One region of the Halomonas terrestris genome, then DNA from elsewhere that is predicted to be linked to it. Evidence: predicted binding sites of a transcription regulator. Region 1 holds the regulator's gene; the other holds the start of a gene.

Region 1 (5,580 bases):
GACATCCGGCAGGGCAGCATGCATCTCACCGGTGACCGGGTCGAGATCCGCCGCAACGCTGCCGGCGAACTCTCCCACGCCATCGCCACCGGCGAGCGCGCCTACATCGAGCAGCAGCCCGCGCCGGACGAGCCGCTGGTGCGCGGCTGGGGACGCACCATCGTCTATTACGTCGCCGAGCGACGGGTGGAGCTCATCGACCGCGCCGAGCTGCACCAGGGCGGCGACACCTTCGATGGCGGCTACCTGGAGTACTTCCTCGATCGCCGCGTGGTCCAGGCCCGCGCCGAGGCAGAGGGTGTCGAGGAGCGACAGCGCGTACGCATGACCCTGCAGCCCGAGCAGTAAGGGACGACATGAAGACACTTCGCGCCAACCACCTGGCCAAGAGCTACAAGCGTCGCCGCGTGGTGCATGACATCAGCCTGACCATCGGCCAGGGCAGCATCGTCGGCCTGCTCGGACCCAACGGCGCCGGCAAGACCACCTCCTTCTACATGATCGTCGGACTGGTGCGCGCCGATGCCGGCGAGGTCCACATCGATGGGCAGGACCTGTCGAGGGCGGCCATGCACGAGCGGGCCCGGGCCGGCATCGGCTACCTGCCCCAGGAGGCCTCCATCTTCCGCAAGCTCTCGGTGGCCGACAACATCATGGCGATCCTCGAGACCCGCCGCGACCTCGATCGCGCCGGCCGCCAGGCTCGCCTGGAGGAGCTGCTCGCGGACTTCCACGTCACCCACATCCGTGACAATCTCGGCATGAGCCTGTCCGGCGGCGAACGACGGCGGGTGGAGATCGCCAGGGCCCTGGCCATGGAGCCCGCCTTCATCCTGCTCGACGAGCCCTTCGCCGGGGTCGACCCCATCTCGGTGGGCGAGATCAAGGGCATCATCCGCCAGCTCAAGGCACGCGACATCGGCGTGCTGATCACCGACCACAATGTGCGCGAGACCCTCGACATCTGCGATACCGCCTACATCGTCGGCGACGGGCAGATCATCGCGGAGGGCAACGCCGAGGCGATCCTCGCCAACCAGCGGGTACGCGAAGTGTATCTCGGCGAGGACTTTCGCCTCTGAAACACCATTGTAACCTTATGACAAGAATGCCGATATTATGTGACGGCATGAAAATTGCCGTTGGCACGCTTTTTGCTAATAAACGACTTGCAACACGACCCCCGGCGGGCTAGGGTGAGGTTTTCCGGCGAATGAGTACACACCTCTCGTGGCCATGAAAGCATCCCTGCAACTTCGCGTCGGCACCCAACTGACCATGACCCCCCAGTTGCAGCAGGCCATTGCCCTGCTGCAGCTCTCCACCCTGGACCTGCGCCAGGAGATCCAGCAGGCGCTGGAAGCCAATCCCATGCTGGAGCTCGACGATGACTTCGGCGAGCAGGAGACAAGCGAGACGCCCGACGACGACTGGGCCAGCGAGATCCCCGACGAGCTCTCGGTCGACAGCGACTGGTCCGACACCTACCAGGACCTGGGCACGCCCGCCGGCAGCGGCGAGGGCCCCGACTTCGAGCGCCAGGCCGATGGCCAGAGCCTGCAGGGTCATCTCGCCTGGCAACTGGCGATGACCGACCTGAACGAACGCCAGCGGCACATCGCCGAGAGCCTGATCGATGCCGTGGACGGTGCCGGCTACCTGGGCCAGTCCCTCGACGAACTGCGCGACGGCCTCAGGAGCCAGGGCCTCGAGGGGCTCAAGGGCCGCGAGGTGGAGCAGGTACTGCTGCGGCTGCAGCAATTCGAGCCCACGGGGATCTTCGCCCGGGACCTGCGGGAATGCCTGATGCTGCAGCTCGCCGTCCTGCCCGACGACACCCCGCTGCTGCCCCAGGCGCGCCGCCTGGTCCGCCAGTTCCTCGAGGCACTGGCCGGCGACGACCGACGCCTGCTCAAGCGCCGCCTGGGCCTCGACGACGACGCCCTCGACGAGGTCATCGCCCTGATCCGCTCACTCGACCCGAGGCCGGGCAGTCGCTATTCGGAATCCGGCAGCGACTACGTCATTCCCGACCTGGTCGCTCGCCACGACCGGCACGGCTGGCAGGTGGAGCTCAACCCCGAGGCCCTGCCGCGACTGCGGATCCAGCCCGACTATGCGGCGCTGATTCGCCGCGCGGACAAGAGCCAGGACAACCAGTTCCTCAAGGATCACCTGCAGGAAGCGCGCTGGCTGATGAAGAGCCTCTCGAGCCGCAACGACACCCTGCTGCGCGTGGGGCGCGAGATCATGGCCCGCCAGCTCGACTTCCTCGAGCAGGGCGAGGAGGCGATGAAGCCCTTGATACTGGCCGACATCGCCCAGGCCGTGGAGATGCACGAATCGACCATCTCGCGGGTCACCACCCAGAAGTTCATCCATACCCCCCGCGGCGTCTTCGAACTGAAGTACTTCTTCTCCAGCCAGGTCGGCAACGGCGATGGCGATGCCCACTCGAGCACGGCGATCCGCGCCCGGCTGCGCAAGCTGATCCAGGAGGAGCCGCCGCGCAAGCCGCTCTCCGACAGCAAGCTGGTGACCCTGCTCGACGAGGCCGGCATCAAGGTGGCGCGCAGGACGGTGGCCAAGTACCGCGAGGCCATGGGCATCCCCTCCTCCAGCGAGCGCAAGCGGCTGAGATGATTCCCGGACCCCGGCGTGAGCGCCCCTCCAGCGATGGAATTCCGATCCCTTGCATGACCCGCATCAGCGGTCGGGTGCAACGCCCTCCACAGGGGGTTTGCACGGCAGGAAAAAGGGTTACAATCGAAGCACCAACCGAAGGACGAAGGAGCGTGTCATGCAAGTCAACATCACCGGCCATCATGTGGAACTGACCGACGCCCTGCGTGACTATGTGAACGAGAAGCTCACTCGCGTGGAACGCCACTATGACAACATCACCACCGTGCAGGTCACGCTCTCCGTGGAGAAGGAGAGGCAACAGGCCGCCTGCACCCTGCATGCCGCCGGTGCCGATCTGCATGCCGAGGCCATGGACGGCGACATGTACGCCGCCATTGACGCCCTCGCCGACAAGCTTGACCGCCAGCTCGTCAAGCACAAGGAGAAGGTCCAGGCCCGCGCCCAGGGCGCCGGCGCCCGCTGATCCACCATGACACTCGAAGCCATCCTGCCCCCCGAGCGCACCCTCTTCGGGGTGCCCGGGGGGAGCAAGAAGCGGGTGCTGGAGTTCTTCAGCACCTTCATCGCCCAGAACACCCCGAGTCTCGACAGCCAGGAAGTCTTCGGCCGCCTGATCGGCCGCGAACGGCTTGGCAGCACGGGGATCGGCAATGGTGTCGCCATCCCCCATGCCCGCGATCCTCACTGCAAGGCGCCCATCGCCGGCTTCCTGAAGCTGGCCGAGCCCATCGACTTCGATGCCGTCGATGGCGAGCCGGTGGACCTGATCTTCGTGCTGCTGGTGCCGGAGGAGGCCGACGAGGCCCATCTCGCGCTGCTGGCCCAGGTCGCAGGCGTGATGAACGATGCCGAGACCCGGGGCCGGCTGCGCAAGAGCGCCAGCCAGCGCGAGCTGCATGAGCGGCTCATCGAGGCGATCCGACGACAGTCCTCGGGCTGATCGCCCCTCACCGGGCCACCCGGCCAGCCACACGACCAGGAGACCCGCCATGCAGCTCGTGATCATCAGTGGCCGATCCGGCTCAGGCAAGTCGATCGCACTGCAGGCGCTCGAGGACCTCGGCTACTACGCCATCGACAACCTGCCGGCCATGCTGCTCGGCCCGCTGGTGGACGAACTCAGCAGCGACCACTCCCCCCACACCTCGATCGCGGTGAGCATTGACGCCCGCAACCTGCCCCATGCGCTCGAACGCTTCCCCAGCCTGCTGGAGGAGGTCCGCGCCCGCGGCATCGACGGCCAGGTGATCTACCTCACCACCGATGCGCGCATCCTGCTCGAGCGCTACTCGGAAACCCGCCGGCGCCACCCGCTGACACGGGGCAGCGACATGACCCTGGCCGAGGCGATCGATTCCGAGGAGACGGCGCTGGCCGAGATCCGTGACCTGGCCGACCTGGTGATCGACACCTCGCGCCTCTCGGTTCATGAACTGCGCCGGCGCATCAGTGACCAGGTGGGGAGCCACCGGGCCGACCAGCTGACGTTGACGGTGGAGTCCTTCGGCTTCAAGCGCGGGGTGCCGCTCGACGCCGACCTCGTCTTCGACGCCCGCTGCCTGCCGAACCCCTACTGGGATCCCCGGCTCCGGCAGGACACCGGACGTGACGCCTCGATCATCGAGTTCCTCGACGGCTACCCCATCGTCGGCGAGATGCATGACGACATCCTGGCCTGGGTCGAGCGGTGGCTACCCGCGTACGAGGCCAGCCATCGCAGCTATCTCACCGTCGCCATCGGCTGCACCGGCGGCCAGCACCGTTCGGTCTACCTGGCCGAGAGGCTGGCCCGGCACCTCGCCGAACGTCACCCCAGCGTGCGGCTCCGCCATCGCGAGCTGGGCATCCACGACACCCTCCCCCTGCTCCCGACGTCCAGGGCCGACAACGCGGACGAGGGAACCTGAGGCGTGCCGCAACGCAAGCTCACCCTGACCAATCGGCGCGGCCTGCATGCCCGGGCGGCCACCAAGCTGGTGCAGTGCTGCCAGCCCTTCCAGGCACGGGTCACCGTGTCCCACGCCGGTCGCGAGGCCGACGCTGCCAACATCATGTCGCTGCTGATGCTGGCGGCCCCCTGCGGTACCCAGCTGACCATCAGTGCCGAGGGCGAGGACGCCGAGGCGACCCTCGACGCCATCGAGGCGCTCTTCGAGGCCCGCTTCGAGGAGGACGCCTAGGCGCCGGCGACGGTCATCTCATCGATGAGCCAGCTGCCGGTATGGATGCTGCCGCGGGTATCGGTGTCGTCACCGACCCCCGCCAGCCCCTTGAACATCCCCTCGAGGTTGCCGGCGATGGTGAACTCTTCCACCGGGTACCGGATCTCGCCGTCCTCGACCCAGAAGCCCGCCGCACCGCGGGAGTAGTCGCCGGTCACGCCGTTGACCCCCTGCCCCATCAGCTCGGTGACCAGCACGCCGCGCCCCATGCGGCGCAGCAGCGCCTCCTGGCTCTCCAGAGGGGCGGAGATGCGCAGGTTGCGCGCCCCACCGGCGTTGCCGGTGGACTGCATGCCGAGTCGCCGGGCACTGTAGGCCGAGAGCATGTAGCTGGCCAGGCGGCCGTTCTCGATGAAGACATTGTCACGGGTCTGGACCCCGTCGTTGTCGAAGGGGCTGCTGGCCATGGCACCGCGCTCCATGGGCTTCTCCTGCAGGCTGAACCACTCGGGGAAGAGCGACTCGCCCAGACGGTCGCAGAGGAAGGAGGCCTGGCGATAGAGGGCGCCGCCGGCGATGGCGCTCATCAGGTGTCCGACCAGCCCGCTGGCCAGGGTCGGGTCGAACAGCACCGGCAGCCGCCCGGTCGCGGGACGCCGGGCGCCGAGCCGGCGCAGGGTGCGCCGCGCGGCACTCGCCCCCACCGCCTCGGGCGCGGCCAGATCCCGCGGATCCCGCGCACTGGTGTAGTCGTAGTCGCGCTGCATGCCCC
Region 2 (5,580 bases), on a different contig from region 1:
GCGATCGGGACTTCCCAGCCGGGATCGATGTCGTGGGGATCCAGCTTGCCGCGCTGCAGGTGCCGCAGGGCGGTCAACAATACCCGGCTGGCGTACAGGTCGAAGCGCGCCTGCCGCTCGAGGTCCGCCTCGCTCTCGTGGGCCTGCCGATGGCCGGCCACCAGGGCGTCCGGTCGATAATCCCCGGGGATCAACCCATCGCCATCCAGGGTATGCAACGCCGCGGCAAAGGCGGCCACCGTGCGGGAATCGCGCCAGGCCGGGCGCTGGTCGCGCACGTCATAGAAGGCCTGGAGTTCATCGCCCCGCTCGGCCAGCAGCTCGGCGATGGCGGCCGCGAGTGGCGATGCCGCCTCGGCCTGCTCCTGCCCCGCGGCCGGGCCCGCCAGCGCGAACAGGACCAGCAGCCAGGCGATCAGGAAGCTCATGCTTCCGCGAGCGTGCGTCATACGAAACTCCTGCGTTGATGGAGGCGCCTGGTCATCCCGGCCCTCATGGGCATAATAGTGCCAGACCGGGGGCCACAGGGAAGCAGGCCCCATTCTCGTGCCGGATCGAACGCCACAGGTACTCCATGATGCGCTCCCTGCTTCCACTGATGGCCGGCTCGCTGCTGGTCGCCCTGCCCGCCACCGCCGACGACTTCCTCGCCCAGGCACTGCATCCCGACCAGTTCAGCGCCCCGCCCCTAGAGCACACCCTGACCCGCCTGGCGCCCAATGCCGACCCCCGGGTGCTGGAACTGGCGGCCAGCGCCCTGGCCTGCGCGGCTCCCGACGCCGGCCGCCTGGCGGTGATCGACTACTCGCTGCCTTCCACCGAACCCCGCCTGTGGGTGTTCGACCTGGACCGGGAGGAGCTGATGTTCGAGGAGTTGGTCTCCCATGGCCAGGGCTCCGGCGATGCCGAGGCCACGCGTTTCTCCAATATCCCGGAGAGTCATCAGTCGAGCCTGGGACTGTTCCGTACCATGAACAGCTACTATGGCCGCAACGGCTACTCGCTGCGCCTCGAGGGGCTGGAGCCAGGCGTCAATGACCTCGCCTACCAGCGCGCCATCGTCATCCACGGGGCGGACTACGTCAGCGAGGCCTTCATCGAGCAGACGGGCCGGCTGGGCCGCAGCCATGGCTGTCCGGCGGTTCGCCAGGAAGTGACCTACCCGCTGATCGACAGCATCAAGGAGGATCATTACCTGTTCGCCTACTACCCCGACCCGGAATGGCTGGAGGGTTCCACCTTCCTGGCCTGTGACCGCGACGATCGCCGACTGGCCATGAACTAGCCTCCGGCACCAGAAGGGGGCAAGGCGGCCCCGAATTGCGCGCTCCTGCACCGCCACGGGCGCCCTGGCCTACCGGCCAGGGCGCCTTTTTCTTTATAAATATCTGAAACAGCTAGAAAAGATCCACACTGGCAACATGCTTGCTTGGTGGTAGTCAGTCACTGGTAGGCGTGGACCAGGCTCCCCGTGCCAAGGAATGGGAGTACGAGTGCGTCGAACCTGACCTTCAACGCTGAAGGACACGTTCCCGGATTCGCTACCATCCAACGCGAGGCCTGACCCATGGAAATTCTCGACAAGGCCAACAGGATTCGCCTGTTGCACTTCAGTTCCCCCCAGATGCGCGCCTTCCACTTCTCGTGGTTCGCCTTCCATATCTGCTTCTTCGGCTGGTTCGGCATTGCCCCCCTGATGGCGGTGGTCCGGGAGGACCTCGCCCTCACCCAGACCCAGATCGGCAACACCATCATCGCCTCGGTGGCTATCACCGTGGTCGTGCGGTTGCTGATCGGCGTGCTCTGCGACCGCATCGGTCCGCGCAAGGCCTACACCGGCCTGCTGATCCTCGGCTCGATTCCCGTCATGGGCATCGGTCTCGCCAACAGCTTCGAGACCTTCCTGCTGGCGCGCCTGGCCATCGGGGCCATCGGTGCCTCCTTCGTGATCACCCAGTACCACACCACCATGATGTTCGCCCCCAATGTGGTGGGTACCGCCAACGCCACCAGTGCCGGCTGGGGCAACCTGGGCGGCGGCACCACCCAGATCCTGATGCCGCTGATCTTCTCCGGCCTGCTGATGCTCGGCGTCAGCGAGACACTGGGCTGGCGGCTGGCCATGGTGGTGCCCGGCGTGGTGCTGTTCATCACCGGCATCTGCTACTACCTGTTCACCCAGGACGCCCCCAACGGCAACTTCGAGGACCTGCGCGCCCGGGGCGAGCTGCCGCCGGCCAACGGCGACAGCGGTGCCGGCCAGACCTTCCTGGCCGCCGCCAGGGATCTCCGCGTCTGGGCACTGTTCGTGGTCTATGCGATCTGCTTCGGTGTCGAGCTGACCATCAACAACATCGCCGCCATCTACTTCTTCGACCACTTCGACCTGACCCTGGCCACCGCCGGCATGATCGCCGGCCTGTTCGGCCTGATGAACGTCTTCGCCCGCACCATGGGGGGCGTCTTCTCCGACCTCTTCGCCCGCAATGGTGGCCTCAAGGGGCGGGTGCGCTGGCTGTTCATCGCCCTGGTCTGCGAGGGCATCGCCCTGGTCGCCTTCTCGCAGATGCATGTGCTGTCGTACGCCATCGGCATCATGCTGGTGTTCAGCCTCTTCGTGCAGATGGCGGAAGGCGCCACCTATGGCGTGGTGCCCTTCATCAACAAGAAGGCCCTGGGCGCCGTGGCCGGGATCGTCGGCGCCGGTGGCAACGTGGGCGCCGTGGCCGCCGCCTTCCTGTTCCGCACGGAGGCCCTCACCTACCAGCAGGGGCTCTTCTACCTGGGCCTGACCGTGCTGGTGCTGGCCTCCTGCGCCCTGCTGGTGCGCTTCTCGGCCGAGACCGAGGCCGAGGAAGCCGCTGCCTACCAGGATGCCATCGGCGAGGATACCGGTGCCGGCGCCCTGTCGCTGCGCTGATCCCCCTCCCCGCTCCACGCCTGTGCCGCCGCCCTGCGGGGCGGCGGTGTAGCGTCTCGACCAGAGTGCCGACGAGTGCGACGGGAGAATGCCGTCATCAACGCCTAGACTGCATGAGATGGCCGGCGGCGGAGCCGGCCACTTCCTTCACATGGACCGAGCAGGAGGCGCGCATGAAGGATGCCATGACAGCACGCGGCAGTTGCCTGTGTGGTGCCGTACAGCTGGCCGTCGAGGCCGGCCGACAGAACATCGGGGCCTGTCACTGCCAGATGTGCCGTACCTGGGGAGGCGGGCCCTTGCTGGCCCTGGAGACCGTCACCCGGGTGGAGATGGAGGGCGAGGAGCATGTCACCGTCTACCCCTCGTCGGACTGGGCCGAACGCGGCTTCTGCCGCCACTGCGGCACCCATCTCTTCTACCGGCTGAAGAGCGGCGACCACTACGCGATTCCGGTGGGCCTGGTCGATGGCGGTGAAGCCTGGACCTTCGACACCCAGATCTTCATCGACGAGAAGCCGGCCTTCTACGCCTTCGCCAACACGACGAAGGATCTCACCGGCCAGGAGGTCTTCGACGCCTTCCAGGGCAAGTCCGATACCTGAATTCCGCATGGCCGCAGGTCCGACCTCACTCCGACGAGCCGGCCGGGCAATCATGCCATGGCCGGCCCCCTCCTTCGGCATGGCTGCCGGCCCTTGCGCCCCGCCACGGGGTCAGGGCCACTTCTCGCCGGCCGAGCCCCCTCCGCGGTATCACCGACACCATCCTGCAGGCGGCAGCCATCTGGCACCGGCAGCCGTAACACCTTGGTGGCTGGATGATCGGGCATCACCATTTTTCTCATCCGGTCATCTGTAGATGAACAGTCCCTCCTCGCCAGTATCTCTCCAAGCAAATGAAATCAGTGTCATTTCACCTAATCACTCGAAATGCTTGCCCGTGATGCCCGCATCGCCGAAACGTAACCTGACTTTACAGTACTGAAATAAAGGTCAACACTTCACGATATTTCGGCCGCCTGGAGATTCCCCCTTCGAACAGGGGATGAGGTTTCTAGTGCCATCACTATACCCGTAACGAGAGCACTATCGAATACGCCAGCATGACAAACCTACCCTACCTTCGCTGACGCATTCAGCGAGGTACTCAATGTCGAGACAACCAGGACCATACCCCATGGCGCCGGGATGACATTGCACACTCGATGCCTGGATAACCCTGGATCATGGCTGTCACGACACGGGAAGCGACAATGATGAAGGACACATCACGGCAGCTGCTGCTGGTGGGAGATCGGCGTCTATCAAAAGCGATCATGGCAACCATGACCCCCTACCAATGGTCCCTTGATCATGCCGAGGATCCTGCCGGTGCAGAAAGGCTGTTGCTGGGGGAGCGCCACATGATCGGGCTCATTCTCATGGATGACCATTCTCCCCTCCATGACATCGAAAGACTGGTCAATTCCGGAAGAATGCTCTGGATCGCCCTGGTCGAAAGACAGGCACTGCTGCTGGATGGAATTCGCCAGCTGATCTCCCGGCTTTTCCATGCCTACCTGACGCTCCCCCTGGATGCGGATAGAACCCATCACCTCCTGGAAAGCGCACGGGAGATGGCCAGCATCATGCCTGACGAGGGAGCCGGCGCTCCCCCCTCCCTCAAGGCGGAGAACGAGTATTGCATGGTCGGTGATTCCGTCACCATCCGCCGACTCTACCGCGACATCGGCAAGATCGCCTCGGTCGATGCACCGGTACTGATCACCGGAGAGTCGGGAACCGGCAAGGAGCTGACGGCACGCGCCATCCACGAGCACTCACCTCGTCGCAGCGGTCCCTTCAATGCCGTCAACTGCGGCGCCCTCCCCTCGGGCATCATTCAATCGGAACTCTTCGGCCACGAGAAGGGCGCCTTTACCGGCGCCACCCAGCGCAAGATCGGGATCATCGAGTCCTCCTCCAGCGGAACGCTGTTCCTCGACGAGATCGGTGACCTGCCGCTCGACCTGCAGGTCAACCTGTTGCGTTTCCTGGAGAATCACCGGGTACTGCGCGTGGGCGGGCTGAAGGAGATTCCCGTCGATGTGCGGGTGCTCGCCGCCACCCATGTGGACCTGGAGAAGGCTACCCGGGAAGACGGCTTCCGTGAGGACCTCTTCCATCGCCTCAACGTCCTCCAGATCAACACGCCCCCGCTCAGGGAGCGTCCGGAGGATATCGAGCCACTCGCCAACTTCTTCTTCCGCAAGTTCACGGATGAGAAGGCCGCCTGTGTCCGCGGCTTCAGCCGGGAAAGCCTGATCCGCATGCGCCAGTACGCCTGGCCGGGAAATATACGCGAGCTCATCAACCGCGTAAGGCGGGCGATGGTCATGTGTGACAAGCGGTTGATCACCCCTGTCGATCTCGGGCTGGAGCGGCGGCAACACGCCACCCGACACCGGATGACCCTCGAGCAGGCACGGGACATGGCCGAATGCGACGCCATCAAGGCGGCCCTGGCACGCAACAAGGGCAAGATGATTCATGCCGCAAGAGAGCTCGGCATTTCTCGAGTCACCCTCTACCGACTGATCGACAAGCACGGGATCGATCGCTGCAGCGGTAGCGCCGAGGGAGACGTTGACCTTCACTCCTCCAATATCATCCGGCTGC

Evidence for each region. The regulator sigma-54, encoded in region 1, starts transcription at its own class of promoters, with help from an activator protein. The targets are predictions, from matches to a motif close to TGGCACNNNNNTTGCTNT.
Region 2: the regulator sigma-54 is predicted to act here: its motif matches at 1,415-1,432, upstream of ACOMD9_RS06350 (NarK family nitrate/nitrite MFS transporter).

Annotation. Positions count from the first base shown of each region.
Region 1 is NZ_JBMHFZ010000023.1:20,307-25,886, reverse strand. Features, by position in the region: gene lptA (lipopolysaccharide transport periplasmic protein LptA) at 1-348, shown strand, start outside; gene lptB (LPS export ABC transporter ATP-binding protein) at 357-1,082, shown strand; gene ACOMD9_RS17975 (RNA polymerase factor sigma-54) at 1,231-2,643, shown strand; gene hpf (ribosome hibernation-promoting factor, HPF/YfiA family) at 2,801-3,109, shown strand; gene ptsN (PTS IIA-like nitrogen regulatory protein PtsN) at 3,116-3,586, shown strand; gene rapZ (RNase adapter RapZ) at 3,636-4,553, shown strand; gene ACOMD9_RS17955 (HPr family phosphocarrier protein) at 4,557-4,826, shown strand; gene pmbA (metalloprotease PmbA) at 4,823-5,580, opposite strand, start outside.
Region 2 is NZ_JBMHFZ010000004.1:181,000-186,579, forward strand. Features, by position in the region: gene ACOMD9_RS06340 (L,D-transpeptidase family protein) at 1-449, opposite strand, end outside; gene ACOMD9_RS06345 (murein L,D-transpeptidase catalytic domain family protein) at 575-1,285, shown strand; gene ACOMD9_RS06350 (NarK family nitrate/nitrite MFS transporter) at 1,568-2,920, shown strand; gene ACOMD9_RS06355 (GFA family protein) at 3,094-3,525, shown strand; partial or broken gene ACOMD9_RS06360 (VpsR-related response regulator) at 4,179-4,448, shown strand; gene ACOMD9_RS06365 (sigma-54 interaction domain-containing protein) at 4,551-5,580, shown strand, end outside.